DNA from 2 places in the Streptomyces sp. NPDC051133 genome. Region 1 is predicted to be linked to the other one. Evidence: riboswitches for the same ligand, from Rfam matches in the RefSeq annotation. Region 1 holds a riboswitch; the other holds the start of a gene.
The links. Region 1 has a riboswitch for S-adenosylmethionine ahead of AB0N17_RS22425 (amino acid ABC transporter permease). Riboswitches for the same ligand answer to the same signal wherever they lie in the genome.
Positions count from the first base shown of each region.

Region 2: it holds a riboswitch for S-adenosylmethionine, as region 1 does, so the genes downstream of both, AB0N17_RS42870 (aminotransferase class V-fold PLP-dependent enzyme) here and AB0N17_RS22425 (amino acid ABC transporter permease) in region 1, are expected to answer to the same signal.

Region 1 covers NZ_JBFBBK010000021.1:81,547-86,585, forward strand. The annotation lists gene AB0N17_RS22410 (LLM class flavin-dependent oxidoreductase) at 1-425, shown strand, start outside; gene AB0N17_RS22415 (putative leader peptide) at 884-994, shown strand; gene AB0N17_RS22420 (glutathione S-transferase C-terminal domain-containing protein) at 1,123-1,986, shown strand; SAM riboswitch class IV at 2,052-2,160, shown strand; gene AB0N17_RS22425 (amino acid ABC transporter permease) at 2,485-3,465, shown strand; gene AB0N17_RS22430 (amino acid ABC transporter ATP-binding protein) at 3,462-4,259, shown strand; gene AB0N17_RS22435 (transporter substrate-binding domain-containing protein) at 4,324-5,039, shown strand, end outside.
Region 2 covers NZ_JBFBBK010000085.1:7,268-12,306, forward strand. The annotation lists gene trpD (anthranilate phosphoribosyltransferase) at 1-974, shown strand, start outside; gene AB0N17_RS42860 (PRC-barrel domain-containing protein) at 1,143-1,499, shown strand; gene AB0N17_RS42865 (hypothetical protein) at 1,528-1,701, shown strand; SAM riboswitch class IV at 1,779-1,895, shown strand; gene AB0N17_RS42870 (aminotransferase class V-fold PLP-dependent enzyme) at 2,088-3,449, shown strand; gene AB0N17_RS42875 (PQQ-binding-like beta-propeller repeat protein) at 3,523-5,039, shown strand, end outside.

The sequences.
Region 1 (5,039 bases):
AGCTGGCCGCCGTGTTCGAGACCAAGCCATCCGTCTTCGAACTCGACCAGCCGCTACCGGAGTTCATCCTGGCGAGGCCGAAGCTGGAGGGCTCGCAGAGCCGTTCCGACCTGATCGTCGATCTCGCGGTGCGCGAACAGCTGACGGTCCGGCAGATCATCTCCCGGCTCGGCGGCGGCCGCGGCCACTTCGAGTTCGTGGGCACACCCGAGCAGGTGGCGGACACGATCATCGCCTGGTTCGAGGGCGGTGCGGCAGACGGGTTCAACATCATGGCCCCCGCGCTGCCGTCGGGCCTGACGGCCTTCGTCGAGCACGTCCTGCCGATCCTGCGCGGCAAGGGGTTGTTCCGTGAGGAGTACGAGGGCACGACCCTGCGCGAGCACTACGGGCTCCCGGTGCCTGCGAACCAGTTCCATGGCTGACCCGCTTTCCGGGCCTGAACCGCTGCCCACGGCCGGCCCGCTTCCCCTGGCTGACCCGCTCGCGACTCCCGCCGCTTCCACTTTCCGGAGCGGCGGGAGTCCGCCCGCGCCCCTGGACGCTCCCGGCTCGCGCTTCCGTGATGGGGCAGAGCTCGAGGACTCCGGTCTGCTCGGCGGATACCGGCGTGAGCTCGGCTGGGGCAGGGGAAGGACGCTCGGCGCGCGCACTGCGGTCGGACCGGAGTACCCGGACTGACCAGGGCCTGGATCGTCGCAGGATCAGGCCCAGACTCCTGTACCCGGCCGAGCACGCCGGACACCGACCCCGAAGAACGGTGGCCGTGTCGAGGCGGGCCGCCGTCCATCGGGGCGTCCGCGATGCGGGACGGCCCTCTTGACGCCGATGTCGGTCGGATCGACACTCACTGAGGGAATCCTAGTGAATAGGTAGGGAAAATATGAGGCGCTTGGAGTCGGTCACCGTCCGAGTGAGCCGTTCGCCTCTTCTGACCTCCCGCCGTCACATCGATCTGCTGCGTGTCTGCAGCGCGATCGACCCCCAGGGCTGAGCCGCGCCCATCCCGCACCGGAGACGCCCTCAGGTGTCGTGCCGTCCGGTGCGTACGGGAGAGCTCCGCTCCCTCACCCGACGTCGCTTCCGCCGCGCGTACGCCCGCGCCCGCTCCCGGGGAGAGTCATGACTGTCACACCGCTGGCCGCCCACGCCTCCGGCCGACCCGCGCCCGCCTTCCGGGGCCGGATCGGCCGGGATGCGCGCAGCGGCCACTACGCCGTTCCGGGCCGCTACCGCCTCCATCTGTCGACCGCCTGTTCCGGCGGCCTGCGCATCGCCGTCACCCACAGCCTGCTCGGCCTGGACACCGTCTGTCCGGCCACCTTCCTGCCCGCGGTCCCCGACTGCCCCGAGGGCGGCCACTCAGTCCTGCGTCCGTTGTACGAGGCCAGCGCCCACCGGTACCCCGGTCCGGCCGTCGCGCCGGTGCTCAGCGACGACTGGTCCGGGCGGATCGTCAGCACCCATGCCCCGGACATCATGCGCGACCTCGACCGCCGGTTCGGCGGTGACCGCCCCTCGCTCTACCCGTGCGGCGCGGAGTCGGAGATCGAGGCGGTCGAGCGGATGTGCGGGCAGGGCATCGAACAGGCCGCGCAGCACGCCGGATCGGCCGGTGGTGAGCCGGTGGAACGTGACGCGGCACTTGGCACGCTGCTCGAAACGCTCGGGGCCCTGGAACGCTGGCTCGAAGGACGCACGTACCTGATCCGCGACGATGTCACCGCCGCCGACGTCGCGTTGTGGGTCGCCCTGGTCCAGCTCGATACCGTCCACCGCAACCACCTCGACGCCTCCGCCGTCCAACGCATCGCCGACCATCCGACCCTGTGGGCCTACGCCCGCCGGCTCGCCGCCCATCCCGCCTTCGGCGGCCACCTCGACCTCGACGGCATCGAGCGCCGTCACCACGCCCGCTGCCAGGGCCTGGAAGCCGCCGGAGCGGCCGTGCGGATCCTGGACTGGGCGGCCCACACCACCCGTTAGCCGTTCCACCTGGTGGACCGGCGTTGACATTCGTTCGGGCAATTGTCTTAACTACGGCCCAGAACGGTCATGAGTGTCAGCGACAAGCCCTGGCTGGCTGACCGGCAACCCTCGCGCCGCGGTGGGGTGCCCCAGGTGACGACCGGACCGAAGACGTTTCGGTAAGCGCGAGGCCCACAGGGCCGGAACAGTGATGGTGACGCCATGTACGCAGCTCTCAGGACGGCCACGCGCCGCTCCCAGGGCTGCGTACAGCCGCACCCGAACCCTCTCGTCGCCGATCGCGCCGTCGATCTGCTCCGCGTGAACAGCGCACTGTGTACCGCACCGGGCCGTGCCCGCTGTCGGGGCTGACACCTCCCCGCAGCCCCCGCACTCCCTGATGAACACCGCCCGTGCGGTGTGCCGTCGTCCTCCCCGCCCCCGGTACCTCGCCGTCGTGTGCGCCCCCGCATGCCGCCGCGCTTCCGGGGTGTACCCACCCAGCCGGAGCCCACCATGAGTGAACCCCCTGGCGCCACCGTCACCCTCCCCCAGGCGCCGACCGCCGATCAACCATCGAAAGCCCTCACTGCCCAGCGAGTTCTGCCGCTGCGGCGCCCCGGACGCTGGATCGCCACCGCGGTCGTCCTGGTCCTGGTCGCCCAGTTCGTGCACGGGCTGGCCTCCAACCCCTTCTACCAGTGGGACCGCTGGGGCTACTGGTTCCTGCGCCCCACCATCCTCGACGGCCTGCTCATCACCCTCGAAGTCACCGCCTACAGCGCGGTGCTCGGCCTGATCGGCGGTGTGCTGCTCGCCCTGGCCCGGCTGTCGAAGAGCCCGGTGCTGCGCGCGGTCAGCTGGACCTACGTCTGGGCGTTCCGCTCCATCCCCCTCATCGTGGTCCTGATCTTCCTCTACAACTTCAGTGCCCTGTACAAGACTTTGAGCGTCGGCATCCCCTTCGGGCCGGCCTTCTTCTCCTTCGACGAGTCGAAACTCGCCACCGACATGGTCGTCGCCGTCGTCGGCCTCAGTCTCAACGAGGCGGCCTACGCGGCCGAGGTGGTGCGCGGCGGCATCCTCTCCGTCGACCAGGGCCAGCACGAGGCGGCCGCCGCCCTCGGCCTGCCCAAGGGCTACCAGTTCCGCAGAATCGTCTTTCCCCAGGCGCTGCGCTCCATCATCCCCAACTACGTCAACCAGCTCATCGGCCTGATCAAGGGCACCTCGCTGGTCTTCTACGTCTCCCTGCTCGACCTGTTCGGCTCCGCGCAGACCATGGGCTCCACCTACCCCGGCGACATCGTGCCGCTGCTGCTGGTCGTCACCGTCTGGTACCTGATCCTGACCAGCGTCGTCTCCGTCATCCAGTTCTACGTCGAGCGGTACTACGCCCGCGGCGCCACCCGCAGCCTGCCGCCGACACCGCTGCAGAAGCTCCGCACCGGACTCACCTCCCTGCGGGCCCGCATCCGCCGGGAGGCCGCCGTATGACCACCGACACCATCGAGGCCCTGGCGGACGTCGAGGCCGCCACCGTCGAGGTCCACGACGTGCACAAGTGGTACGGCACCCACCGGGTGCTGGACGGCGTCGACCTGACCGTCCGCCCCGGCGAGGTCACCGTCATTCTCGGCCCGTCCGGCTCCGGCAAGTCCACCCTGCTGCGGGTCGTCAACCACCTGGAGAAGCCCGAGATCGGCTACGTCAGCGTCAACGGCGAGCCGATCGGCGTGAAGCGGCAGGGCGAGAGGCTGAAGGAGCTGAGCGAGCGCGCCATCCTCACCCAGCGCGGACGGATCGGCTTCGTCTTCCAGAACTTCAACCTGTTCCCCCACCTCACCGTGCTGGACAACGTGGCCGCCGCCCCGGTCGCCACCGGCAGACTCGGCAAGCCCGAGGCCCAGGAGCTGGCCCGCGAACTCCTCGGCCGCGTCGGACTCGCCGACAAGACCGGCGCCTACCCGCGCCAGCTCTCCGGCGGCCAGCAGCAGCGCGTCGCCATCGCCCGCGCCCTCGCCCTGCGCCCCGGAGTCATCCTCTTCGACGAGCCCACCTCCGCCCTCGACCCCGAACTGGTCGGCGAAGTCCTCGCCGTCATCAGGGACCTGGCGACCAGCGGCACCACCCTTCTCATCGTCACCCACGAGATCGGCTTCGCCCGCGAGATCGCCGACCGGGTCGTCTTCATCGACGGCGGCAAGATCATCGAGCAGGGCCCGCCCTCCGAGGTCCTCGACAAGCCGCGCCACGAGCGCACCAGGGACTTCCTCAGCAAGGTCCTCTGACCCGCCGCACCCTTCAGACCTCCCCCCACGCCACCCTCATCACCTCCAGCGACAAGGAACGGCCATGGCCTCCCACTTCACCCGACGCAGCCTGATACGCGGCATCACCGCGGCGACCGCCGTCGGCTCCCTGGCCACCGGGCTCGCCGCCTGCGGTGGCAACAGCGACGCGGCCACCTCCACCGACAGCGCCGCCAAGACCGGCGAGGTCGTCATCGGCCAGGTCTCCAACGGCGCCGCCCAGCAGACCTCCATCAAGGTCTCCGAGGTCAAGTCCATCAGCGCGGAACTGCCCGCCGCCGTGAGGAAGAGCGGCAAGCTGGAGATCGGCATCGGCGCCCTGCCGGCCGGATTCCCGCCGCTGGCCTACGTGGGCAGCGACCAGAAGACCCTCACCGGCGCGGAACCCGACTTCGGCCGCCTGGTCGCCGCGGTCCTCGGCCTCCAGCCCGAGGTGAAGAACTCCACCTGGGAGAACCTCTTCGTCGGCATCGACAGCGGCAAGGTCGACGTGGCCTTCTCCAACGTCACCGACACCGAGGAACGCAAGAAGAAGTACGAGTTCGCCTCCTACCGGCAGGACAACCTCGCCTTCGTCGTGCCGAAGAAGAGCACCTGGAACTTCGACGGCAACTACGAGAACCTCGCCGGCAAGACCGTCTCCGTCAGCTCTGGCACCAACCAGGAAAAGATCCTCCTGGAGTGGAAGGGGAAGCTGGCCAAGGAGGGCAAGAAGCTCACCGTCAAGTACTTCCAGGACAGCAACAGCGTCTACCTCGC
Region 2 (5,039 bases), on a different contig from region 1:
CCGCCGACGACACCGCCTGGGCGATGGACCGGATCATGCGCGGCGAGGCGACCGACGCGCAGATCGCCGGGTTCGCGGTGGCGCTGCGGGCCAAGGGGCAGACGGTGGAGGAGATCACCGGTCTGGTCCGCACCATGTACGAGCACGCGAACGTGATCGAGGTGCCCGGCCGCACCGTCGACATCGTCGGCACGGGCGGCGACGGGGCGAAGACGGTGAACATCTCCACGATGTCCTCGCTGGTCGTCGCCGGTACGGGTGCGAAGGTCGTCAAGCACGGCAACCGGGCCGCGTCCTCGGCGTCCGGCTCGTCCGACGTCCTGCAGAGACTGGGCGTCAACCTGGACCTGACCCCCCGCCGGGTGGCGGAGGTCGCGGAGGAGGCCGGCATCACCTTCTGCTTCGCCGTGAAGTTCCACCCGGCGCTGCGTCATGTCGGCGCCGCCCGCGGCCAGTTGGGCATCCGGACGGTGTTCAACCTGCTCGGCCCGCTGACCAACCCGGCGAAGGTGCGGGCGCAGGCGGTCGGCGTGGCCGTGGCGCGCGAGGCACCGATCGTCGCCGGGGTCCTCGCCGAGCGGGGCAACTCCTCGCTGGTCTTCCGCGGCGACGACGGCCTGGACGAGCTGACGACGACGTCCACCTCCCGGGTCTGGGTGGTCCGGGACGGCAAGGTCACCGAGGAGTCCTTCGACCCCCGGGACGCCGGGCTCGACCTGGTCCCGGTGGAGGCGCTGCGCGGCGGCGAGCCGGCCCACAACGCGCAGGTCGCCCGCCGCCTGCTGGACGGCGAGCAGGGTCCCGTGCGGGAGGCGGTGCTGCTGAACTCCGCGGCGGCGCTGGTCGCCCTGGATCCGACGGACGCCCCGCTCGCCGACCAGCTCCGTGCGGGCATGGCGAGGGCTGCGGAGTCGATCGACTCGGGCGCGGCGAAGCGGGTGCTGGAGCGCTGGGTGGCCGTCAGCAACGCGTGACGGCGGGCGTCCGCGGAGGCGCGCGGGGCCGTCGGCCCGAGGGGGCGCGGACGCCTTCGGGGCCGTCGGCCCGTGCGGTCGCGGGAGTAGAGTGAAGACGTGGTGCCTCTCCCGCCGCTGCTCCATGTTGGCGCGGCGTCCGGGAGGGCGGACCGCGAGGAGCGAGACATGATCCACTCAGCCGATGTCCGCGAGTGGCGCAACCGCGACGTGATCGACCCCAGGGGCCGCAAGATCGGAGCCCTGGAAGCGGTCTACGTGGACACCGCCACCGACACACCCGCCATGGTGACCGTCCGCACCGGCATGCCGACCCGGCACCGGCTCGTCTTCGTCCCCCTCGACGAGGCGACCCTCGGGCCCGGCTACGTGCAGGTGGCCCATCCACGGGCGCAGGTGCGCAAGGCGCCGTCCATCGGCATGGACGACGTCCTGCCGGTCGAGCGGGAACACGAGATCTTCGAACACTACGACAGGCCCTACGAGGCCGGCGCCGACCAGGGACGCCGTCTGGCGCGAGGCTGACCGGCCCGGCCGGAGGATGTGGTCACCCATGGTGCTCTTCCTGCTCCTGATCATCGTGGCGATCATTCTGGGACTCATCGGCGTGGCGGCGCACGGGCTGTTCTTCCTGCTGATCATCGGCGCGGTGGTCCTCGTCGCCGACCTGGTGCTGTTCGGCGTGCGCTGGTCGCGGCGCTCGCGCCGGCACCACCTGGTCCGGTGAGGGCGGCGCCGGGCGCGCGTCCCGCGATCCGGACACGAGTTGCGGGCCGGTGATCGGTTCGCGTACGTTCCTGTCCAGGTCATGAGTGACAGTCATGAGGCCCCGGCCGACTGTCCGGCAACCCTCCGTCCGTGGCGGGGTGCCCCGGGTGAAGACCAGGTCGTGGGCAGCGAGGTCCACGGCAAGCGCGGACCCCTCGCGCGCTTCTCAGAGCGCGGGACCAGGGGTCCTGGTCGTTCGAGGGAGCCTTCCGTGAGCAAGCGAATGCGATAGGGCCGCAGAGCCCCGCCTCCGCGTTTCCCTTTTCTTCTTCTCCGCGTTCTTCTCCGCGCTCGAGCCCCGTCCGCTCGCGCGGCGATGTCACCTCGCCTCACGGGAGTTCACCCATGTCCGTCTTCACCCCTGCCGCCGACCGGTCCGTCCGTGCCCCGCTGTCCGTCCTGGGCCGGGACGTCACCGTCCCGCTCGTCACCGGCGGCGAGGTCACCTACGCCGCGCTCGACTACGCGGCCAGCGCCCCCGCCCTGCAGCGCGTCTGGGACGACGTCGCCGCCTACGCGCCGTACTACGGCAGCGTGCACCGCGGCGCCGGCTACCTCTCCCAGCTCTCCACCGACCTGTTCGAGAACGCCCGCAGGACGGTCGCCGACTTCCTCGGCTGCCGCGCCGACGACCAGGTGATCTTCACCCGGTCCACCACCGACTCCCTCAACCTGCTGGCCCGCGCCCTCCCCGCCGACTGCCAGGTCTTCGTCTTCGAGACCGAGCACCACGCCTCCCTGCTGCCCTGGCAGGACGCCCGCGTGACCTACCTCGACGCCCCGAGCACCCCGGGGCAGGCCGTGGCGACCCTGGAGCGGGCCCTCGCCGGCCGTGACCTGTACGGCCCGGCCCTGGTGTGCGTCACCGGCGCCTCCAACGTCACCGGTGAGCTGTGGCCGGTGCGGGAACTGGCCGCCGCCGCGCACGCGCACGGCGCCCGGATCGTCCTGGACGCCGCCCAGCTCGCCCCCCACCACCCCGTGGACATCCGTGACCTGGACGTCGACTGGGTCGCCCTCTCCGGCCACAAGCTGTACGCACCCTTCGGCTCCGGGGTGCTGGCCGGCCGCGCCGACTGGCTGCGCGCGGCCGAGCCGTACCTCGCGGGCGGCGGCGCCAGCCGCAAGGTCACCCGGCGCACCGACGGGGGAGTGGACGTGGAGTGGCACGACAGCGCCGCCCGCCACGAGGCCGGCTCGCCGAACGTGATCGGCGCCTACTCCATCGCCTCGGCCTGCAAGGCCCTCACCGACGCCGGCTGGGACGGCCTGGTCGCCCGTGAGCAGCAGCTGATCGCCCGGGTCCGCGAGGGCCTGGCCGAGGTCCCCCAGGTCCGGATCCTCTCCCTCTTCGGCGACGACGCCCCGCGCGTCGGCGTCATCTCCTTCGTCGTCGAGGGCTGGAACAGCTCCCACTTCGCCGCCGCGCTCTCCGCCGAGTACGGCATCGGCGTCCGCGACGGCCTCTTCTGCGCCCACCCGCTGGTCCGCACGCTGCTCGGCACCGACCCCCAGACCCAGGGCGAGTGCGGCGCCCCCGAGGCGGCGCCCGGCGAGAAGTCCCTGAACGCCATCCGGGTCAGCTTCGGTGCGGGCACCCCCGACGAGCACGTCGAGCGCTTCGTGACCGCCGTCCGGGAACTGGTGACCCAGGGCGCGAAGTGGACGTACCGCACGGAGGACGGCCGCTGCGTGCCGGCGGTGTGACGGCTGGGCGAAGCACGGCGGACGGTGCCGCATACACTCCCCCTGGCAGCAGCTGACCCGGGGGGAGCACCACGTGCACGCGCTGCGCGCAACCGACCCACGACACGTCGGCCCGTACGAGGTCCTCGGCAGACTCGGCGCCGGCGGCATGGGCGAGGTCTACCTCGCCGAGTCGCGCACCGGCCTCCGGCTCGCGGTGAAGGTCGTACGGACCGAGCACGCCGAGGACCGCACCTTCCGTGCCCGGTTCCGCCACGAGGTGCGTGCCGCGCAGACCGTCGGCGGCGCCGGCACCTTCGCGGCCCGCGTGGCGGACGCCGACACGGAGGCCGAACGGCCCTGGATGGCCACGGAGTTCGTGCCCGGTCCGAATCTGCGCGACGCCGTCCTGGACCACGGCGCGCTGCCGGGGCGCGCGGTCCGGGTGCTCGCCGCCGCGCTCGGTGAGGCGCTCGCCGCCATCCACGCGGGCGGCCTGGTCCACCGCGACCTGAAGCCGTCCAACATCCTGCTCGGCCCGGACGGGCCCCGCGTCATCGACTTCGGGATCGTGCGGGCCCTGGAGGCGACCGCGCTGACCCGCACCGGAGCCGTCGTCGGCTCGGTCGGCTACGTCTCGCCCGAGCAGATCCGCAACGGCGGCCAGGTCGGGCCGCCGAGCGACGTCTTCTCCCTCGGCGCGGTCCTCGCCTACGCGGCGGCCGGCCGCGAGCCCTTCGGCGAGGGCCAGGACTCGGTGATCCTGCTGCGCATCCTCACCCGCGACCTCGACCTGTCCGGCGTACCGGACGACATACGCCCGCTGGTGGCGGCCTGTCTGCACGAGGACCCGCTGAAGCGCCCGCTGCCGGCGGAGGTGGTGGCGAGCGCCGGCTTCACCCCGCAGACCCTGCGCGGCGCGGTCCGTCCGGGCTGGTACGGCCCCGCGGCCCGGCCGCAGCCGGCCCCGGACCCCCGCCCGAGCGGCGTCGAGTACCTCGCGCCCGCCCTCGCCCCTGAGCCGGAGACGCCCGCACCCCCGCCCGCCACACCCGTCACACGCATCACCGCTCTCTCCCGCCACCTCGGCCCGATAGCCCCCGGCCGGCGCCGGCTGCTGAAGGCGCTGGGCGGCGGAGCCGTGGTCGTGGCCGGTGCGGGAGCCGGCGACTGGATCTGGCGGCACCTGACGACCACGTCGGAGGGCGGGAGCGGCGGCTCGTCCCCGCAGGAGCGGCTGGGGAGCGTTCACGGCGTCGAGGACACCGGCCGCTCCGCCGTGCTGCGCTGGCAGTACGACGTCGGCGGCATCGGCGGTCTGGACGGCCCCTGCTGCGCGCTGTCCCCGGACGGCTCCGCCGTCTACGTCGGGACCTCGGACGGCGTGCTGCACGCCGTCTCCCGCGACGGCTCCCGGCGCTGGAAGGTCCGGCTCGGCGACGACGTGAACACGCCGGTGGCGACCCGGCACGGGGTGTACTGCGTGGTCGGCTTCCACGCCGACGACGTCCGCCGGCTGACCGCCGTGGACCTGTCGGGCAGCCCGCGGTGGACGCACGAGCTCGGCGTGCAGGCGTACGACGTCCCGGTCCTGCTCGGCGACGACGTGCT